Regions from separate parts of the Nonomuraea sp. LP-02 genome, predicted to be linked through region 2. Evidence: riboswitches for the same ligand, from Rfam matches in the RefSeq annotation. Region 2 holds a riboswitch; each other region holds the start of a gene.
The links. Region 2 has a riboswitch for cyclic di-AMP ahead of SMD20_RS32125 (C40 family peptidase). Riboswitches for the same ligand answer to the same signal wherever they lie in the genome.
Positions count from the first base shown of each region.

Region 1: linked by a shared signal. The riboswitch ahead of SMD20_RS05985 (CHAP domain-containing protein) and the one ahead of SMD20_RS32125 (C40 family peptidase) in region 2 are both predicted to bind cyclic di-AMP.
Region 3: linked by a shared signal. The riboswitch ahead of SMD20_RS37985 (C40 family peptidase) and the one ahead of SMD20_RS32125 (C40 family peptidase) in region 2 are both predicted to bind cyclic di-AMP.
Region 4: linked by a shared signal. The riboswitch ahead of SMD20_RS08290 (CHAP domain-containing protein) and the one ahead of SMD20_RS32125 (C40 family peptidase) in region 2 are both predicted to bind cyclic di-AMP.

Region 1 is NZ_JAXCLK010000001.1:1,290,878-1,296,024, forward strand. Features, by position in the region: gene SMD20_RS05970 (VOC family protein) at 1-804, opposite strand, end outside; gene SMD20_RS05975 (class II aldolase/adducin family protein) at 801-1,484, opposite strand; gene SMD20_RS05980 (PadR family transcriptional regulator) at 1,593-2,174, shown strand; gene SMD20_RS05985 (CHAP domain-containing protein) at 2,248-2,952, opposite strand; cyclic di-AMP (ydaO/yuaA leader) riboswitch at 2,965-3,100, opposite strand; gene SMD20_RS05990 (Gfo/Idh/MocA family protein) at 3,223-4,176, opposite strand; gene SMD20_RS05995 (aldo/keto reductase) at 4,197-5,018, opposite strand; gene SMD20_RS06000 (hypothetical protein) at 5,134-5,147, shown strand, end outside.
Region 2 is NZ_JAXCLK010000001.1:6,819,355-6,824,501, forward strand. Features, by position in the region: gene lysX (bifunctional lysylphosphatidylglycerol synthetase/lysine--tRNA ligase LysX) at 1-1,269, shown strand, start outside; gene SMD20_RS32115 (cytochrome P450) at 1,291-2,295, opposite strand; gene SMD20_RS32120 (LuxR C-terminal-related transcriptional regulator) at 2,765-2,977, shown strand; gene SMD20_RS32125 (C40 family peptidase) at 3,015-3,956, opposite strand; cyclic di-AMP (ydaO/yuaA leader) riboswitch at 4,064-4,214, opposite strand; gene SMD20_RS32130 (amino-acid N-acetyltransferase) at 4,491-5,060, shown strand; gene SMD20_RS32135 (RDD family protein) at 5,146-5,147, shown strand, end outside.
Region 3 is NZ_JAXCLK010000001.1:8,092,967-8,098,113, forward strand. Features, by position in the region: gene serA (phosphoglycerate dehydrogenase) at 1-1,371, shown strand, start outside; gene SMD20_RS37985 (C40 family peptidase) at 1,774-2,403, opposite strand; cyclic di-AMP (ydaO/yuaA leader) riboswitch at 2,428-2,569, opposite strand; gene SMD20_RS37990 (3-isopropylmalate dehydrogenase) at 2,682-3,728, shown strand; gene SMD20_RS37995 (branched-chain amino acid aminotransferase) at 3,951-5,048, shown strand; gene SMD20_RS38000 (O-methyltransferase) at 5,070-5,147, opposite strand, start outside.
Region 4 is NZ_JAXCLK010000001.1:1,776,683-1,781,829, forward strand. Features, by position in the region: gene SMD20_RS08280 (FBP domain-containing protein) at 1-472, opposite strand, end outside; gene SMD20_RS08285 (TetR/AcrR family transcriptional regulator) at 541-1,131, shown strand; gene SMD20_RS08290 (CHAP domain-containing protein) at 1,119-1,793, opposite strand; cyclic di-AMP (ydaO/yuaA leader) riboswitch at 1,808-1,948, opposite strand; gene SMD20_RS08295 (LLM class F420-dependent oxidoreductase) at 2,147-3,016, opposite strand; gene SMD20_RS08300 (iron-containing redox enzyme family protein) at 3,139-4,164, shown strand; gene SMD20_RS08305 (hypothetical protein) at 4,229-4,357, shown strand; gene SMD20_RS08310 (YeiH family protein) at 4,357-5,147, shown strand, end outside.

The sequences.
Region 1 (5,147 bases), 5.5 Mb from region 2:
GGCGGGGTCGAAGTAGCGGGGGCGCCAGGCGTCCTCGTCGGTGATGAGGCGTACGCCCCACGAGTACTCGTACGTGATGCCCTCGGGGCCCTTGAAGTAGACGAAGACGGCCGTGGACTGGGGGTGGCGGCCGGGGCCCATCTCGATCTCGACGCCGTTCGCCTCCAGGAAGTGCCAGTTGCGCATGACGTCGTCGAGCGAGTCCACCTGGAAGTTGATGTGGCAGAGGCCAGGCTGGCTGCCCTGGAACACGGCGAGCTTGTGGTGGACCTGGTCGATGCGCATGAGGCAGGCCCAGTCGCCGATCCAGTCGGAGACGCGGGCGTTGAACAGGCCGTTCCAGAAGCGGTACGCCTCGCGCACGTCGGGGGCGTCCAGGCACAGGTGGCCGAACTCGGTGATGCCGGCCTCGCGGCCGTGCCGTACGGGGGCGGTGAGCGTCACCTGGTCGATGACGAGGTCGACGCGGTTGCCGAAGGGGTCGTCGAAGGAGAGGAAGTCGCGGACGCGGCGCGAGCGGGCCTCCTCGGCGCTACCCCGGGCGACGGTGACGCCCGCCTTCTCCAGCTCGGTCTCGGCGGCGGCCAGCGCGTCCTCGTCGCGGACGGTGAAGCCGGAGCTGATGACGCCGGATTCGCCCTCGACCAGGGCGAGGCAGTGGTGGCGCTGGTCGGCGCGCAGGTAGGCGACGCCGTTCTCCTGGGCGGTGAGCTCCATGCCGACGATGTCGACCGCGAAGCGCACGGCGGTGTCCAGGTCGGCGGCGCCGGAGCGGACGTAGGCGATGTCCGTCAACTCGATCATGACGACTCCCGGAGGTGGGACCAGATGCGGGCAAGGAGTTCGGGCGCGGCGGCCCGCCACGCCCGCTGTTCGGCGGGCGTGAGGGGGATGGGGGTTCCGGCCGCGGCGGCGGTGGCGTTCATGCGGGCCGCGGCCTCCAGCACCCACATGAGGGCGACGGCCTCGCCGACGCTCGCGCCGGTGGTGACCGCGCCGTTGCCCCGCATGACCAGGGCGGGGGAGTCGCCGAGCCGGTCGGCGAGCGCCCGGCCGCGGGCGCGGTCGCGGACGAGCACGGCGTCGTCGAGCACGGGCACCTCGGGCCCGAGGAAGGCCCCCTGTCCGTGCAGCGGCAGGATGGGCACCCCGGCGGCGGCGAGCGCGGTGGCGGCAGGCGGCTGGGCCCGGCAGATCGCGCCGGTTCCGGGGCGGGCGCGGGCGATCTCGACGTGGATCCACGCCTCGCGCGCCGCTCCGTCGGGCAGCTCGGCGGCGTCGAGGGGGAGTTCGGCGTACGGGGACGCGGCGGTGAGGGTGCCGAGGGGGACCGGCGGGGTCATCAGCAGCCGGTCGCCGCCCGTCCGGACGGAGACGTGCCCGAACGCGGTCACCAGCCCCGCCGCCGCCAGCGCCCGGCCGGCCAGGGCCAGCTCGGTCCGTAAGTGCTCTGCCGGTAATGGTCCGGCTTCTGCCGTGGTCACCGCCGTCCGCCCTCCTCGCGAGATCGTTCTCGAAGTCAGGGAGGACAATACATGTATCTCCATACCTGTTCTAGAGGAACGGATCATGCTCTCCCTATGCTGGAGGGCATGTCGCTTCAGCACGCGCTGCTCGGCGTCCTGGAGGCGCGCCCCATGAACGGGTACGAGCTGACCCGCTTCTTCGAGGCCGCCCCGCGCTGGGTGTGGTCAGCGCCGCAGAGCCAGATCTATCCCACGCTGCGCCAGATGGAGCAGGCCGGGCTCATCGAGGGCCAGAAGGAGATCCGGGGCACCAGATTGAGCCGGACCGTCTACTCCATCACCGAGCGCGGGCTGGCGGAGCTGCGCGCCTGGCTCGGCACCGCCCACACCCCGCCGCCGGCGCGGGACGCGTTCTTCCTGCAGGCGCTGTTCTTCGACATGATCGAGCCGGACCGGGCGGCGTCGGTGCTCAAGGCGTTCATCGCCGAGCAGGAGCAGCTCGCCGCCGAGTGGCGGGCGCACAGGGAGGCGCTGCTGGCCAAGGACACGCCCCTGCTCAAGGAACGGCTGAAGAACCGCCCGGCGGCCGAGCACGATCGCATCGCCGCGCTGAAGGCGCACGTGTTCGCGGGCCAGATCGCCGTCGCGACGGCCCGCGCCGCGTGGGCCCGCGAGAGCCTGCGGCTGCTGGAGGAGCCCACACCCTGACGCGGGCGGGGCCGGACACGCGACGAGCGCGCGTCCCCGGGCGATGGGGACGCGCGCTCGTACGTGGGTGAGGTCAGGAGGCGTACTCGGGGTAGCCGTAGCCGACGACCTGCCACTTCGGCCGGACGCGCTCCTCCACCTTGCCGTTGCCGGTGTTGCCCTCGATGGTGGAGATGGTGCCGTCCTGGTTGTCCTTCTCGACGAACCCGACGTGGTTGATGGCGTCGAGGTCCTTGCTGCCGCTCCAGGAGAAGAAGACCACCGCGCCGGGCTTGGCGGCGGTGCCGAAGCGGTCGTTGTTCTTGAACCACTTGGCGTGGGCGACGGTCCAGGCGTCCCAGCCGATCTGCGGGCGGGCGCCGGTCTTCTCGCCGACCCAGGAGACGAACATCGCGCACCAGGGGGCGTTGAGGTAGCCGGCCGGGGTGCCGCCGTCGCGGGCGATGGTCTCGGCGGCCCGCTTCGAGTCGGCGTACCACCGCTGGTACGGGGTGCCGCCGCCGGCGGAGTTCTCGCTGGTGCCCACCTGGGAGCGGGCCATGGACAGCACCTGGGCGGCGGTGACCTGGATCTTGTTCTCCTCGGCGCGGGAGCGCTGGGCGGCGCGGTCGACCGGGTTCTTGACAGTGTCGCTGACGGTGTTGCCGTGCTGTCCGGCGGCCGACGCGGTCTCGGCGTTCGCGGCCTGCGGGCCGAGCGCGGCGGCGGCCACGGCCGTGCCGAGGACGGCGTAGGCGATCTTCATCTTTCGGGCAGCGGTGAAGCCGTGCTTGGCCATCGAGGGGGTTACTCCTTGCTTCCATGCCGCTTACCGGGTTAGCTGACGGGTTCGGACGTGGAAGCTGCCCTACGGCACGTGGTGCCGATTCACCCCAAAGGACGTGGGTCCCCGGTTCCGCGCGTGGCGGATTCAGCGGTCACAGGACGATCCTGTGATGTTCTTTCACTTGCGATGGTCAGACATACTCCGACAAAACGGACGTATGCCCTGAGATGCCCCATAAGGTAATACACACGGCAAGGAGATGACAAATCCCTAAAAGCCTGGTCAGGACAGTTGTTGCCGGGCGTCGGCCAGCAGCCCCATCATGGCAAGGGATTCGTCGAGCGGCATGATCGCCGATTCGGTCCGGCCCTCGGCCACCGCGGCCCGCACCTCGCGCACCTCACCCGCGTAGCCGTTGTCGGCCGGATCGAGCAAGTGCTCCTCGGGCTCCATGCCGGGCGCCGACAGCACGATCCGCTCCGGCGCCCAGAACGCCGCCGGGATCTCCGCCCGCATGCCCGTGCCGACCACGTGGGCGGAGTTGGGGTAGTGCGCGAGCAACGAGGTCGCCACCACGGCGTGCCGCCCCCCGGAGTACGTCAGCAGCCCCGCCGCCTCGGCGTCCACGCCGTTGGGCGCGAGCGACCCGGTGACGCGCAGGCCCTCGGGCATGCCGAGCAGGAGCTGCGCCAGCCCGAACGGATAGATGCCGAGGTCGAGCAGCGCGCCGCCGCCCAGCTCGGGAGCCCACAGCCGGTGCGCCTCGTCATAGGGATGGGCGAAGCCGAAGGACGCCTGCACCGAGCGGATCTCCCCGAAGCGCTCGTCGGTGGCGATCATGCGGATCAGCGGGTTGAACCGCATCCACATGGCCTCCATGAGGAAGACGCCCGCCTCGCGCGCCAGGCGCACCATCGTCTCGGCGTCCGCCACGCTCGCCGCGAGCGGCTTCTCGCACAGCACGGCCTTGCCGTTCGCGATGGCGGCCACGGCCACCGGGAGGTGCTGGGCGTGGGGCGTGGCGACGTAGATCGCGTCCACGGCCGGGTCGGCGCACAGGTGCTCGTAGGAGCCGTACGCCGACTCCGCGCCGAGTGTCGCGGCCAGCGCCCGCGCCCTGCCGAGGTCGCGGGAGCCGACGGCGGCCACCCGCATGCCCGGCTCGGCCGCGATGGCCGCCCCCACGGTCTGGGCGATGCCGCCGGTCGCCGCTATGCCCCAAGCAAAATCTCGCACAAGGCGAGATCGTAGAGGGTTCAGGTGGCGTTGAAGGTGTCGGGGTCGGGGCCGAGGCGCTTGCCCTGGTTGAGCGCTCCGATGGCGGCCATGTCCTCGGTGTCGAGGATGAAGCCGAACACGTCGATGTTCTCCTTGATGCGCGCCGGGGTGACCGACTTCGGGATCACCACGTTGCCGAGCTGCAGGTGCCAGCGGAGCACGATCTGGGCGGGCGTCCTGCCGTACTTCCCCGACAGCACCGCCAGCGCCGGATCCTCCAGCAGGCCCCTGCCCTGGCCGAGCGGGCTCCACGCCTCCGTGAGGATGCCGTTGGCCTCGTGGAACTCGCGCATCTCGCGCTGCTGCAGATAGGGATGGAGCTCGATCTGGTTGAGCGACGGCGTGATGCCCGTCTCCTCCATCAGCCGGGTGAGGGTGGGGACGGTGAAGTTGGACACCCCGATCGCCCTGGCCCGGCCGTCCCGGTAGATCTTCTCCAGGGCCTTCCACGCCTGGACGTACTTGTCCTGCCGCGGCACCGGCCAATGGATGAGGAACAGGTCGACGTGATCGAGGCCCAGCCGGGCCAGGCTCTCGTCGAAGGCCTGCTCGGCGCGGCCGTGGTCGCCGTTCCACAGCTTGGTCGTGACGAACACCTTCTCGCGCGGCAGCCCGCTCGCGCGCACGGCCCGGCCCACGCCCTCCTCGTTGCCGTAGGCGGCGGCCGTGTCGATGTGCCGGTAGCCGGCCTCCAGCGCGGTGCGCACGGCCTGCTCGGCCTCGTCGCCGGGGACCTGCCAGACGCCGTACCCCAGCTGCGGGATCTGCACGCCGTCGGTGTTGAGCATGAGCGAGTTCATAGCCTCCATTGTTCACGTCGCGTTCCTGGCGGCTTAAGGCGGCGGGGGTAACTTAACGGCGTCATGGACGGGCCATCACCCTGCTGGGGAGGCCCATCGGCCGGGAGGGGCAGGAGTGGTCGGACAGGC
Region 2 (5,147 bases):
CTCTGCTTCGCCACCCTCCGCGACGGCGAGGCCGACCTGCAGGTCATGATCTCCCTTGACCGGGTCGGCGAGGAGTCGCTGGCCCGCTGGAAGCGCGACGTCGACCTCGGCGACCACGTCGGCATCACCGGTGAGGTCATCACCTCGCGGCGCGGCGAGCTGTCCGTGCTCGCCGACGACTGGCAGATCACCGCCAAGTGCCTGCGGCCGCTGCCGGAGAAGCACGTCGGTCTCACCGACCCCGAGGCGCGCGTACGCCAGCGCTACGTCGATCTCATCGTCAACGACGAGGCCAGGAAGATGGCCCGCGTCCGCAGCGCCACCGTGCGCGCGGTGCGCGACTTCTGGCACGAGGAGGGCTACCTCGAGGTCGAGACGCCGATGTTGCAGCCGATCCACGGCGGCGCGGCGGCCCGGCCCTTCCGCACCCACATCAACGCCTACGACATGGAGCTCTATCTGCGCATCGCGATCGAGCTCTATCTCAAGCGGCTCGTGGTCGGCGGTGTCGAGAAGGTCTTCGAGATCAACCGCAACTTCCGCAACGAGGGCGCCGACTCGACGCACAACCCCGAGTTCACCATGATCGAGGCGTACGGCACCTACCTCGACTACCACGACATGGCCGACCTGACGCAGCGGATGTACCAGAAGGCCGTCGTGGCCGCCCTGGACACCACGGTCGTCGTGCACGACGGCGTCGAGGTCGATCTCGGGCTGGCCGAGTGGCCCCGGGTGACGCTCTACGGCCTTGTTTCCGAGGCCGTCGGCGAGGAGATCACCACCTCCACCACGCTGGAGGAGCTGCGCAAGATCGCCGACCGGCGCGAGGTCCACTGGGACCCGAAGTGGGGGTCGGGCAAGCTCGTGCAGGAGCTGTTCGAGGCGCTGGTGGAGCACACGCTGGTGCAGCCGACGTTCGTCATGGACTATCCGCTGGAGACCTCGCCGCTGGCCCGCCTCCACCGCGACAACCCGCTGCTCACCGAGAAGTGGGACCTCATCGGCTTCGGCACGGAGCTGGGCACGGCCTACTCCGAGCTCAACGACCCGATCGACCAGCGGCACCGGCTGGTGGAGCAGTCGCTGCTCGCCGCCGGCGGCGACCCCGAGGCGATGCAGCTCGACGAGGACTTCCTGGCGGCCCTCGAATACGGCATGCCGCCGACGGGTGGCATGGGCGCGGGCATCGACCGGATGATCATGGCGTTCACCGGCAAGAACATCCGCGAGACCATCCTGTTCCCGCTGGTCAAGCCCACCCACTGACGATCGCGGCTCGGCTGCTCGTCAGCGGTTGAGCCGCACAGGGAGCTTCGCGAGCCCCCGCAGCACCAGATTCGGCCGGTACGGCGGCGCCGGATCGAGCAGTTCCATCCGTGGCGCCGCGGCGGCCAGCGCGGAGAGCGCGATCTCGCCCTCCATCCTGGCCAGCGTCGCCCCGAGACAGAAGTGGATGCCGAGCCCGAAGGCGAGGTGCCGCCCCGGCTCGCGGCCGCCGTCCGAGCTGCCGGGGCCGGAGCGGCCAGGATCGGAGCGGCCGGGATCGGAGCGGCCGGGATCGGAGCGGCCGTGGTCGAAACGGTCGGGGTCGAAACGGTCGGGGTCGGGGAAGACCGCGGGGTCGCGATTGGCCGCGCCGATCAGCGCGACCACGGCCGTGCCCGCGGGCACCGGCGTCCCGCCGAGCTCGGCGTCGCGGAGCGCCACCCGTCCGGTGAGCTGGACCGGCGGGTCGTAGCGCAGCACCTCCTCGACGACCTGCCGCGGCCGCTCGGCGGCGTGCCGCAGCAGGCCGTTGCGGACCAGGGCGAGCACCCCGTTGGCGATGAGGTTGACGGTCGTCTCGTGCCCGGCCACGAGCAGCAGCACGCAGGTGGCCAGCAGCTCGCCCTCGGTCAGCTCCTCGACCCGGGTGAGCGCGCTCAGCAGGTCGTCGCCGGGCTGCCGGCGCCGGAGCTCCAGGAGGTCGCGGAAGTAGTCGCGAAACTCTCTTCCGGACCGCCCGCTTTCCGATATCAGCTCCGCTGTAAGCATCGGGTCAAGGCTGCGGGCGGCCGTCTCGCTCCAGCCCTGGAAGCGTTCGTGATCTTCCGGCGGCACCCCCAGCATCTCGCAGATCACCATGACCGGCAGCGGGTACGCGAAGCCGGAAACCAGGTCGCCCTCCTCGGGCAGCGCCGCGATCAGCCCGGCGGTGACGGCCTCGACGCGCGGGCGCAGCCGTTCGACCATGCGGGGCGTGAAGGCCCTGCTGACCAGACCACGTAACCGGGTGTGATCGGGCGGATCCATACGCAGAAATGACTCGACGGGCTGACCTGGATTGACGCGATTGATGGGATTGGGGCCGTGACCGAAACGGGGGTCGCGGAGCATGGCCCCGCACAGTTCGTGATCGGTCAGGACGAACAGCCCGGCGGGCGTGCGGAAGATCGGCCCGTGCTCGCGCAGCGCGTGGTAGCGCGCATAGGGATCAACCAGAAAGCCGGGGTCCGCGGGATCAAAACCCAGAACGTCCGCCGGACCCGAGGGGGGTGGAGGGGAGCCCCCGGACTGATCAACGAGATCGGTCATCGCGCATCCAGCGTCCGGTCGGCATATGGCGAGTAGGTCACATATGCGCGATCATGTCAATAGCGCTCGTCAAGGGCGGGATTTATCACGCTTGACGACCTTTCAGAGATGCGTTTACCTTCTGCGAGACGAGCGGCTTTGGCCCGTTGTGAGGTCCAAATTCTGCTGTTGGGGGGGAGGGCTCCCGATGGACGTGCTCACTGAAGGCGTTGAGCTGAGCCACGCGGATCTGGCTTTACTCGGCGAGCTGGCCAAGGGCGTCACTGTGGATCGAGTGGGGAGACGTCTGGACATCAGCGGACGCACGGTGCGCCGAAGACTGCGCGGCATCTGCGATCGCATCGGCGTGGCCACGGCCATCGAGGCCGTGGCCTGGGCGGCACGCCGCCATCTCATCTGACGGGACGCTCTGCAGGGATCAACCGGGTCATGCCGGCTCAGTCTGCGATGCGCACCGCGCCCGCGAAGGGCCGGTTGCCGAGCGCGGCCACTCGTACGACGTCGCCGGTGCGCGGGGCGTGCACCATCATGCCCCCGCCGATGTAGATGCCGACGTGGTGCAGGTCGTTGTAGAAGAAGACCAGGTCGCCTGGGCGCATCTCCTCGCGTGAGATGTGCCGGCCCGCGGTCCACTGGTCGCCGGTGTAGTGCGGCAGCGAGATGCCGACGCGCCGGAAGGCGGCCATGACCAGACCGGAGCAGTCGTAGGAGCTGGGGCCTCCGGCGCCCCACACGTACGGCTTGAGCTGCTGCGTGAGCGCCCACCTGGCGGCCGCGGCGGCCTTGCCGGTGCCGGGGATCGGCAGGTTGACGCGTACGGCGCGGGTGCCGGGCTGCCCGGCCTCGCCGAGGGCGCGACGGAAGAGGCTGCTCTCCGTCTTGGCCACGAGGGCGGTGATCTTGTCGCGCTTGGCGTCGAGGTCGGCCACGATCCCGCGCAACTCCTCCATGCGGGTCTTGGCGCCGGCCTCGGCGCGGGTGGCCGCGTCCATGGCCTTGAGCAGCTGGTTGACCTCTTCGCTCTGCTGCGTCTCCAGCGCGTGCGTGGTCGCGGCCCGGTCGAGGAACTTCTCGGGATCGTCGGACTGCATGAAGGCGAGCGAGCGGTTGAGCCCGCCGGTGATGTAGGCGTTCTGAGCGAGCATGACGGCCTTCGCGCGCTTGGCGGCGAGATCGGCCTGGCTGTCGGTCAAAGTCTTCTGGGCGGCGTCGGCGGCCTTCTTGGCGGTTTTGTACTTCTCCCGCTGGCCGTTGTACTGCTCCGTGAGCGTCTCGATCTCGACGTGCAGCTTCTCGACCCGCTCCGACAGCTCCTTGAGCGAGGGCTTGGGCTCCGCGGACGCCGGGGCGATGGGGGCCGCCAGTAACGCGGCGGCCATCAGGACCGCCGCTCCGAGGCGGAACGGTCGCCGGAACCGTTCCCGATGGGGGGCGTTCCCGCCCGCCGTCCTCTCGTCCCCACGCGTGCGCGTGCGCTTCACCAACCGGCTCCCTTCCTCGACGCCTACCGGGTTAGCTGACGGGTTCGGGCCGGAGGAGCCCTACCGAACGTTTCGGATTCACCCCTGTGATGGCGTGCGGCGGGCGCCATCGGCGGGTCCCCGGCTTCCCTTGCGGGAATTGGGCGTGTCTCCCGCGTGCGACACGCGGGGAACGTCGTCGCTGGACACTAATGCACTCCCGGTTCCTGCTCAACCAGAACTGCTTGATCTGTTGAGGTTTCACAACCGAAGGGTCACAAGGTGATCTCGTGATCAAGCGTACAGAAGAGACTTTATGTCCTTTTTGCCCTTGGTTTTGCTCGGCGTCGGCGAACGTCGGACCTGCGCCTGGACAGCCGTGCGGGACCCCGGGTACGGGGCGGTTGAGGGAGTTAGGTCCGAGCCGTAATGACATCTGTACTCTGGAGAGCCATGGAGCAGGTGGCCGAGCTGACAGCGCCCGAGACCGCGGTGGTGGTCCGGCGTGCCCGCACGCCCGACGTCCGCGGCATCAGGCGCCTGGTCGACACCTACGCGGGCGCGGGTCCCCGGCTCCTGGAGAAGACCACGGTGACGCTGTACGAGGACGTACAGGAGTTCTGGGTAGCCGATCTCGGCGGGCGGGTCGCCGGCTGTGGCGCCCTGCACGTCCTGTGGGAGGATCTCGCCGAGGTCCGCACGGTCGCCGTCGATCCGGAAGTCCGGGGCTTGGGCATCGGTCACCGGATCGTGGAGGCGCTCATACAGCAGGCGAAGGATCTGGGTCTGCGGCGGGTGTTCTGTCTCACTTTCGAGATCGAATTCTTCGCCAGGCACGGGTTCCGGCCTATCCAGGGGACCCCGGTCTCACCGGAGGTCTACGCCGAACTTCTGGCCTCGTACGACGAGGGTGTGGCCGAGTTCCTCGACCTGGAGCACGTCAAGCCGAACACCCTGGGCAACACCCGCATGCTGCTCCATCTGACATCGGGTGACGCGGACCTTGACCAATTGGAAAGGTGATTGTTGATACCTATGTCGATACGTTGGGCAGCACAGGCATGTGCCCTGACACGTGCCACATGCGCACGCGAAGCGAGGTGACACGGT
Region 3 (5,147 bases), 1.3 Mb from region 2:
GTCGGGCTCGACAACGTCGACGTCGAGGCGGCCACCAAGGCCGGTGTCATGGTCGTCAACGCGCCGACCTCCAACATCACCAGCGCCGCCGAGCAGACCGTCGCCCTCATCCTGGCCAGCGCGCGCAACACCGCCCAGGCGCACGCCGCGCTGAAGAACGGGGAGTGGAAGCGGTCCAAGTACACCGGCGTCGAGCTGGACGAGAAGGTCGTCGGCATCCTCGGCTTCGGCAAGATCGGCCAGCTCGTGGCGCAGCGGCTGCAGCCGTTCGGCGTCGAGATCATCGCCTACGACCCCTACCTGCCGCCGGCCCGCGCCGCGCAGCTCGGCGTCAAGCTGGTGAGCCTCGACGAGGTGTTCAAGCAGGCCGACTTCATCACCGTGCACCTGCCGAAGACCAAGGAGACCCTCGGGCTCATCGGCGACGAGGCGCTGCACAAGGTCAAGCCGAGCGTGCGCATCGTCAACGTCGCCCGCGGCGGCATCGTGGACGAGGCCGCGCTCTACTCCGCGATCAAGGAGGGCCGCGTCGCCGGCGCCGGCCTCGACGTCTTCGCCAAGGAGCCCTGCACCGACAGCCCGCTGTTCGAGCTCGACCAGGTCGTCGTCACCCCGCACCTCGGCGCCTCCACCCACGAGGCCCAGGAGAAGGCCGGCACCCAGGTCGCGCGGAGCGTGAAGCTGGCGCTCGCGGGCGAGTTCGTGCCGGACGCGGTCAACGTCCAGGGCGGCGCCGTCGCCGAGGACGTCAAGCCGGGCCTGCCGCTGGCCGAGAAGCTGGGCCGGGTGTTCACCGCGCTGGCCGGCGAGGTCGCCACCAAGCTCGACGTCGAGGTGCGCGGCGAGATCGCCTCCCAGGACGTGCGGGTCATCGAGCTGGCCGCGCTCAAGGGCGTCTTCGCCGACGTGATCGAGGAGCAGGTCACCTACGTCAACGCGCCGCTGCTGGCCAAGGACCGCGGCGTCGCCGTCGAGCTGATCACGAGCTCCGAGAGCCCCGACTGGCGCAACGTGGTGACCGTCCGCGGCGTGCTGGCCGACGGCCGCCAGGTCTCGGTGTCAGGCACGCTGTCCGGGCCCCGCCAGATCACCAAGATCGTCGAGGTCAACGGCTACGAGATGGAGATCGAGCCGACGGCGCACCTCGCGTTCTTCACCTACGCCGACCGTCCCGGCATCGTGGGCGTGGTCGGCCGCCTGCTCGGCGAGCACGGCGTCAACATCGCCTCCATGCAGGTGGCCCGCGACGTCAAGGGCGGCAAGGCGCTCATCGCGCTGACCGTCGACTCGGCGATCCCGGCCGACATCGTCGACCAGATCGTGGCCGAGATCGGCGCCGAGAGCGGCCGTTCGGTGGACCTGGAGGACTGACACTCCCCGCCTCGCGCGAAAGGCCGCCGCCCGGACCGGGCGGCGGCCTTTCGTTGTCTCAGCATGCGGGATGCTAGGACATCCAACGAGATTCCTCGGTTAACGTGGAAGTACATGCGCCAGGTGCTCGTACTCATTACCTGCCGCGGCGAGGCCTGTTAGGGCAGGTCGGCGACTCGCCGCGGTGAACGGCGTCGCGTCGGCCGGTAAGTCCCTCCCGTCAGTAACGCCTCCTCGCGAAACGAGTTGACGATCATGTACGAGATGTACGCCTATAACCGTGCCGAAGACCACAAGGACGAGGCCGCCGAGGCCCTGCAGACCGCGCTGGACCGCCGCGACAACGGCGGCGCCCCGCAGGAGTCCGGCCGGTAGGGCCCCGGCTCGCATCGGAGACGCCGGTCAGAGCACCGACGCGACGGGCATGGGCGGTGCAGGCTCCTTCTGCTGCTTCGCCCACTCCCGCACGCCCTTGCGGTCGGGCCGTACGGCGCCGACGAAGGCGCTCCTGCGCCAGCTCGACAGCTTCTCCTCCTTGATGACGTCCCCGGTGCGGGGCGCGTGCACCATGTAGCCGGGCCGGGAGATCATCCCGACGTGGCCGAGGTTGCTGAAGAAGGCCAGGTCACCGGGCTTGAGGTGGTCCCAGGAGACCTTTTTGTCGAACGCCGCGTACTGGTCATTGGTGACGCGGGGCAACTGGATCCCCGCCTTCTGGTACGCCCGGAGCATGAGCCCCGAGCAGTCGTATCCGCCTGGGCCGGTCCCGCCCCATAGGTACGGGATGCCCTGTTTTTTCAGGGCGAAGTTCAGCGCGATCTTCCAGGCGGGCCTGCTCTGCCTGTCCCGGATCTTCTTGAGTTCCGGACCGGTGAGCGTGGTGGTGAGTGCGCGCTGGTCGAGGGTTTCGGCCTTGGGCACGCGGTCAGGGTTGGTCTGTGCGGTTTTGGTCTGGTCGGGCTTGGTCTGGCTGGGGGTGGATGCCTGGGCAGGGGAGGCGAGCACGGCGAGGCCGGTCGCGCCCGCCGCCACGAGAATGGCGATGCGAGACAGGGGACTGTCCTTCCATACGGCCGACCGGGTTAGCTGACGGGCTCGGGCTTGGAAGCAGCCCTACGGCGCGTGCCGATTCGCCCCAGGGGGAAAGTGGGTCCCCGGCTCCACGCGAACCGCCGCGTGGATTAGGCAGGGCACGGACGCTAACGAATCAGTCAAAAGATCGCAAACCTTCACAAATCGGACTTCTGGGAAACAGTCCGAAAAATGAGACCGAGTGTTCGTCAGGCGAGACGAGCCGGTAAGGTACCGGCATGGAGTCGCGTAACATCCGCTTGGCCGTCATCCCCGGCGATGGCATCGGCACCGAGGTCGTCACCGAAGGGCTCAAGGTCCTCGAAGCCGTCGGCACGAAGATCGAGCCCACGCACTACGACCTGGGCGCGGCGCGATACCACCGCACCGGCGAGACGCTGCCCGACTCGGTGCTGCAGGAGCTGCGCGGCTACGACGCGATCCTGCTCGGCGCGGTGGGCGACCCCAGCGTTCCCCCGGGCATCCTGGAGCGCGACCTGCTGCTGCGGCTGCGCTTCGAGTTCGACCACTACGTCAACCTGCGCCCGGTCAAGCTCTTCCCCGGCGTCGAGACCCCGCTGGCCGACACCGCGGCCGAGGACATCGACATGATCGTGGTCCGCGAGGGCACCGAGGGCCTCTACGCGGGCACCGGCGGCGCCATGCGGCGCGGCACGCCGCACGAGATCGCCACCCAGGAGTCGCTCAACACCGCCTACGGCGTCGAGCGCGTCGTCCGCTACGCCTTCGACAAGGCCCAGAGCCGCCCGCGCAAGAAGCTGACGCTGGTCCACAAGACCAACGTCCTCACCTTCGCCGGCGACCTGTGGCAGCGCACGGTCAACCGGGTGGCCGAGGAATACCCCGAGGTCACCACCGACTACTGCCACATCGACGCGGCGTCGATGTTCTTCGTGACCCAGCCGGGGCGCTTCGACGTCGTCGTCACCGACAACCTGTTCGGCGACATCATCACCGACCTCGGCGCGGCCATCGCGGGCGGCATCGGCCTGGCCGCGAGCGGCAACATCAACCCCGAGCGCACGGCGCCCAGCATGTTCGAGCCGGTGCACGGCAGCGCCCCCGACATCGCGGGCCAGGGCAAGGCCGACCCGACCGCCACCATCCTGTCGGTCGCCATGCTCCTCGACCACCTCGGTCTGAGCGCCGAGGCGGCCAAGGTCGAGCAGGCGGTCGCCGACGACATCGTCGAGCGGCTGACCGGCTGGACCGGCCGCACCACCTCGCAGATCGGCGACGACATCACCGCGCGAGTATCCAGCTAGGGCCGCCTAGCCTCCCCACGCGCCTGGCGGTCCGCACCTGGATCGCCAGGCGCTTTTTGCTGTCCAAGCGGCCGAATCGCCCAACGACAGCTTGTCATCCCATATGGCGAGACAATAGGAAGTACTAGCTGCCTTCGGGCAGGGCTGCCGCGCCGTAGCGGGTCCACGGACCCTCAGGATTCGGTAGATTTTCGCGAAATCGCAGAGAGAAGGACCAGCGTCATGACCATCGCTCAGAAGCTCAGCTTCGACGTGCAGCTATCCGACCACGCTCGCACCGCGGCCGAGCGGGAGCAGGTACTGACGAACCCCGGTTTCGGGCAGTCCTTCACCGACCACATGATCACGATCGACTACACCGAGGGCCGCGGCTGGCACGACGCCCGGCTGACGCCGTACGGGCCGCTCTCGCTCGACCCGGCCACCGCGGTCTTCCACTACGCGCAGGAGCTGTTCGAGGGCCTGAAGGCGTACCGGCAGGCCAACGGCTCCATCGTGATGTTCCGCCCGTACGCCAACGCCGCCCGCTTCAACCGCTCGGCCGCCCGCATGGCCATGCCCGAGCTGCCCGAGGAGACGTTCGTCGAGTCGCTCGAACTTCTCGTCCGCACCGACGAGGAGTGGGTGCCGACCACCGAGGGGCACAGCCTCTACCTGCGGCCCTTCATGATCGCCACGCAGGCCGGGCTCGGGGTCAACTACCCGTCCAGGACCTACACGTACATGGTCATCGCCTCGCCGGCGGCTTCGTACTTCAGCGGTGGCGTCAAGCCCGTCTCGGTGTGGCTGTCCACCGAGTACACCCGGGCCGCCCCCGGCGGCACCGGCTTCGCCAAGTGCGGCGGCAACTACGCCGCCGCCTTCGTCGCCCAGCGCCAGGCCGTCGAGAACGGCTGCGACCAGGTCGTGTGGCTGGACGCCCAGTCCCACGAGTACGTCGAGGAGATGGGCGGGATGAACCTGTTCTTCGTCTTCGGCAACAAGCTCGTCACGCCCGCCCTGACCGGCACCCTGCTCCCCGGCATCACCCGCGAGTCGATCCTGGAGCTGGCCGGCGACCTCGGCCTGGAGACCGAGGAGCGGCTCGTCTCGGTCGACGAGTGGCAGTCGGCGTGCGAGTCGGGCGACCTGACCGAGGTCTTCGCCTGCGGCACGGCCGCCGTGGTGACCCCGGTCGGCTCGGTCAAGGGCGCCGACCGGGCCTGGACGGTCGCCGACGGCACGCCCGGCCCGGTGACGATGCGGGTGCGCGAGGAACTGGTCGGCATCCAGTACGGAGCCCGCCCCGACGCGCACGGCTGGGTCCACAAGATCGCCTGACCCCGGGGACCCGCGCCCGTCTCAGTGCTTGGTGATCAGCGTCATGCCGTCGGCGACCGGCAGCATGAGCACGCTCACCCGCGGGTCCTCGATCACCAG
Region 4 (5,147 bases), 5.0 Mb from region 2:
CGTACAGGTTCGTCCGGGTGCGGGCGAGTTTGTCCTCCAGGGTGAGGGACTCGTCGATGACGCCGCCGCCCGCGGCCTTCTTCCCGCCGCGCAGGTAGAGGGAGCAGGCGAGGTCGGCGCACATGTACTGGCCGACGGAGTTGCCCTGGCGGCCCGCCTCGCCGGTGCGGCGGGCGCTCATGAGCGCGACGCCGCCGTTGGTGTGCGTGGTCAGGCAGAGCGAGCACATGCTGCGCGCGGTGAAGCCGCGGGCCGCGCCCGAGGTCACGCGGAGCGCCACGCCGACGAGGGCGCCGTCGCGCTCGGCCACCAGGTACGCGCGTTCGGGCGCGCCCGGATCCCGCCAGCCGAGGAAGTCGAGGTCGTCCCAGGGCTGGTCGGGCAGGTCCTTCGGCACGTCGGCGCGCTTGGCCTCACCCTTCGAGCAGTTGATGAGGGACGCGCGGATCTCGCGCTCGGTGAGAGGTCTCATGAGCGGCGAGGCTAGTTTCCTTAATGCTATTATGCAAATGCTTAAAGGCTTTAAGTGATGGAGGGCACGTGGCACGAGCTGGACTGACCGCGGAACGCCTGACCCTGGCGGCGGCGGAGCTGGCCGACGAGCTCGGCTTCCACAACCTGACGGTCTCGGCGCTCGCCCGCCGGTTCGGCGTCAAGCCCGCCGCGCTGTACTCCCACGTCAGGGACGCCCAGGAGCTGCGGGTACGGGTGGCGGTCCTCGCGCTGGCCGAGCTCGCCGAGCGGGCCGCCGCCGCCCTCGCCGGCCGCGCCGGCAAGGACGCCCTGGTGGCCTTCGCCGACGCCTACCGCGGCTACGCTAAGGAACACCCCGGCCGGTACGCCGCCGGGCAGATCCAGCTCGACGACGAGACCGCCTACGCCAGCGCCGCCCGCCGGCACGCCGAGATGACCCGGGCCATCCTGCGCGGCTACGACCTGCCCGAGCCCGCCCAGACCGACGCCGTGCGCATGCTGCACAGCACGTTCCACGGTTTCGTCAGCCTGGAGACGCAGGGCGGCTTCGCCCGCACCCCGCGAGAGGTGGACGTGTCCTGGGCGAGAACCCTCGACGCCCTCGACTCGGTGCTCAGGAATTGGCCTCCGGACGAACCGGGAGGTCAGGCGGCGTAGTTCGGGTAGCCGTAGCCGACGACCTGGGAGGTCGGGCGGACTCGCTCCTCGACCTTGCCGTTGCCGGTGTTGCCCTCGATCGTGGAGATCGTGCCGTCGCCGTTGTCCTTGACGACGAAACCGACGTGGTTGATGGCGCTCAGGCTCTTGCTGCCGCTCCAGGAGAAGAACACCACGGCGCCGGGCTTGGCCTCGGTGCCCCAGCGGTCGTTGGCGGCGAACCACTTGGCGTGGGAGACGGTGTAGGCGTCCCAGCCGATCTGGGAGCGGGCGCCGCTCTGCTCGCCGACCCAGGAGACGAACATCGAGCACCAGGGGGCGTTCAGGTAGGCGTTCCTGTTGCCGCCGTCGCGCAGGACGGTCTCGCCGGCGCGGGGCGAGTCGGCGTACCACTGCTGGAACTTGGTGCCGCCGCCGGCGGCGTTCTCGGACGTGCCCACCTGGGCGCGGGCGAGGTCCAGCACCTGATGGGCGGTGACGTTCACGCGCGCGTCGCGGTTGCTGACGCCCTGCTGGGCGGCGGCCGCGGGCTGCGCGGAAGTGCTGTCGGCGGCCGCGGTCACGGCGGCGGTGGCGCCCAGGGCGGACACGGCGAGGGCCCCGCTCACCGCCAGCTTCGCGGCGTTCAGCTTCGGGGCACGGATGAAACGGCTGATGGCCATGAGGGATTGCTCCTTTGTGCTTCCGTGCCGCTTACCGGGTTAGCTGACGGGTTCGGGCGTGCGGAAGCTGCCCTACGGCACACGGACGTGCCGATTCACCCCGGTCGAGAACGGGTCCCCGGTTCCGCCTGTGGCGGATTCAGCGGCCGCGGGCATCGAAGGCCCGCGGTGGGAGTGGGATCGTACGCGGCGCCCGCGACGCGGACGCAGGCGAGCGCGGCCCGGTGGTCACTCGCTCCACGGCTGAGGTCGAGGCCACGCTCACTGGACGGTACAACACCCCTCTGACCTGCGTCATTCCCCGGTCACGAAATCCCCATGACGGGCGGCGAAGGTAATGCGCCGGTGTGCTCTCAGCCGCGTTCCAGTCCGAGCGCGGCGGCGGCCTCCTCCAGTGCGTCCAGATGTCCCTCGACCGGGCCGAGGCCGGCCCCCATCGTGTTGATCGCGAGATGCGTCGCGCCCGCCTCCCGCCAGCGTCCGGCGAGGTCTGCCAGCTCCCCGGCGTCGCCCGTCCACCCCACCCGGCCCTCCATGCCGAGCCCGGACGGGTCGCGGCCGGCCTGCGTGGCGGCCTCCTCGACCATGGCCTTGGCCTGGTCGAGCTCCGGCCCCGGAGCCATCTGGGGGAACCAGCCGTCGGCCAGCCGCCCCGCCCGCCGGTAGGCCGGGGGCGACTGCGCGCCGAACCAGACCGGGATCGGCCGCTGCACCGGCAGCGGCGCGAGCCCGGCGGCGCTCACCCGGTGGTGCTCGCCCTCGAAGGTGACGGTCTGCTCGCACCAGAGCCGGCGCATCACGGCGACCTGCTCCTCGATCCGCTTCCCGCGGGTGCGGAAGTCCGCGCCGAGCGCTTCGTACTCGACGTGGTTCCAGCCCAGCCCCACGCCCATGCGGAAGCGCCCGCCGGTCAGCAGGTCGACCTCGGCGGCCTGTTTGGCGGCCAGCACCGCCTGCCGCTGCGGCAGGATGATGATGCCGGTGACCAGCTCCAGCGACGTCAGCGCGGCCAGGTAGCCGAACAGCACCATCGGCTCGTGGAAGGTGGTGTGCACGTCGTAGGGGCCGCTCCAGCCCTGGTGCACGGCCGGGTCGGCGCCCACGACGTGGTCGTAGGCGAGCAGGTGGCGAAAGCCCAGCTCCTCGACGCGCCGGCCGTAGGCGCGTACGGCGCCCGGGTCCGCGCCGATCTCGGACTGCGGGAAGACGACACCGATCTGCATGCGTGGCTCCTGTCATCGTGATCTTCCCTCCCATCATCGCGGGCCTGTCGCGCCCGGCCCGCGACCGCCACGCTGCCCGGGGCGCGCGGTTTGGGCCTCAGGGCCCCGGGCAGCGGAGCCTGATGCGCCTGCCCGCCGCTCGCGGCCCCATCACCGCCGAGCTCTTCGAACGTCTCGCCGGGCCGCCCGCCGACCTGGACCCGCCGCCGGCGGCGCCGCGCCCCTGCGCCACGGCCCTGGCGGACGGCGACCTGCAGCTCGCCCTGTTCGCCTGCTACGAGCTGCACTACCGCGGCTTCGCCGGCGTGGACGACCGCTGGGAGTGGCAGCCGTCGCTCCTGGGCTTCCGGCGCGAGCTCGAACGCCGTCTGGAGGGCGCGCTCGCGGACGCCGTGCCGCGTCCCGCGCCGGTGCCGCCCCAGCAGGTACGCCGCGCGCTCAAGGAACTGGTCGCCCACGACGAGCAGCAGGGGCCGGGCCTGGCGGCGTACCTCCAGCGCGAGGCCGACCTCGACCGGTTCCGCGAGTTCGTCGTCCACCGCTCGATCTACCACCTGAAGGAGGCCGACCCGCACACCTGGGGCATCCCGCGCCTGCACGGCCGGCCCAAGGCCGCGCTGGTGGAGGTCCAGTCCGACGAGTACGGCGGCGGCAGGCCCGAGCGCATGCACGCCGAGCTGTTCCGCGGCACCATGACCGCCCTGGACCTGGACGACTCCTACGGCGCCTACCTGGGCCGGGTGCCGGGCATCACGCTGGCCGTCTCCAACGTCATGTCGCTGTTCGGGCTGCACCGCCGGCTGCGCGGCGCGCTGGCCGGGCACCTCGCCGCGCTGGAGATGACCTCGTCGCTGCCCAACCGCCGCTACGCCACGGCCCTGCGCAGGCTCGGCGGGGACGCCGAGGCGACCCGCTTCTACGACGAGCACGTCCAGGCCGACGCCGTGCACGAGCAGGTCGCCGCGCACGACCTGTGCACCGGGCTGGCGACGCAGGAGCCGCCGCTGACCGGCGACATCCTGTACGGCGCGGCGTGCGCCCTGGCCGTCGAGCGGCTGTGGGCGGAGCACGTGCTGGGCTGCTGGGAGCAGGGCGCGACCTCGCTGGAGGACGAGACGGTCGCCGCGACTAACCCACTAAATCAGTAGGTCTTGACGGATTTACTCCTCCGTGGTGTCCTCAAGTCGGCCGACCGCCGGAGAGGGGCACCCCATGAGCACCCGAGAAGAACCTCCTGAGAGCCGTACCGCGTTCAACGAGGACTGGGCGGCGACCCTCGTCGGCCTGGCCCTGCTCGTCCTCGTCCTCGCCGGCGTCATCCCGCCCGGTCTGGTGCCGTGATGACCGCCGGGACCGCCGCCGCGACCCGCACGTGGCAGTGGAGCGCGCTCGGCGTGCTCGCCGTCCTGCTGCTCGGGGCCGCCACCCGTTTCCTGGAGCAGAACGTCCCGTCCTGGTTCGCCGGCTCGGGCCTGGCCAAGGCCGTCGAGTTCCCCGTGTACGCGATCGTCCTCGGCCTGCTCGGCAACGCGGTGCTCACCGCGGCCGGGCTGCGGGAGCGGCTGTCGGGCGGGTTCCGCACCGAGTTCTTCATCAAGACCGGGCTCGTGCTGCTCGGCGCGTCGATCAACCTCAAGGTGATCGTGACCGCGGCCGGGCCGGCGATCGTGCAGGCCCTCGTGCTGATCAGCACGGTGTTCCTGTTCACCTGGTGGCTGGGCGGCCGGCTGGGGCTGGACGACCGGCTGCGGGCGCTGCTGTCGTCGGCCGTGTCGATCTGCGGGGTCAGCGCCGCCATCGCGGCGGCCGGAGCCGTGCAGGCCAAGCGCGAGCAGCTCGCCTACAGCGCCAGCCTGGTGATCGCCTTCGCGCTGCCGTCGATCTTCGTCCTGCCCGCGCTGGCCTCGCTGCTCGGGCTGAGCCCGGAGGTCGCGGGCGCGTGGATCGGCGGCAACATCGACACCACCGCCGCGGTGACCGCCGCGGGCGCGCTCGCCGGTGAGGACGCGCTGGCCATCGCCACCATCGTCAAGGTCACCCAGAACGCGCTCATCGGCGTCGTCGTGGTGGCGCTGACGGCCTGGTTCGCCTTCCGCGTGGACCGGCGGCCGGACGCGCCCCGGCCCGGCGC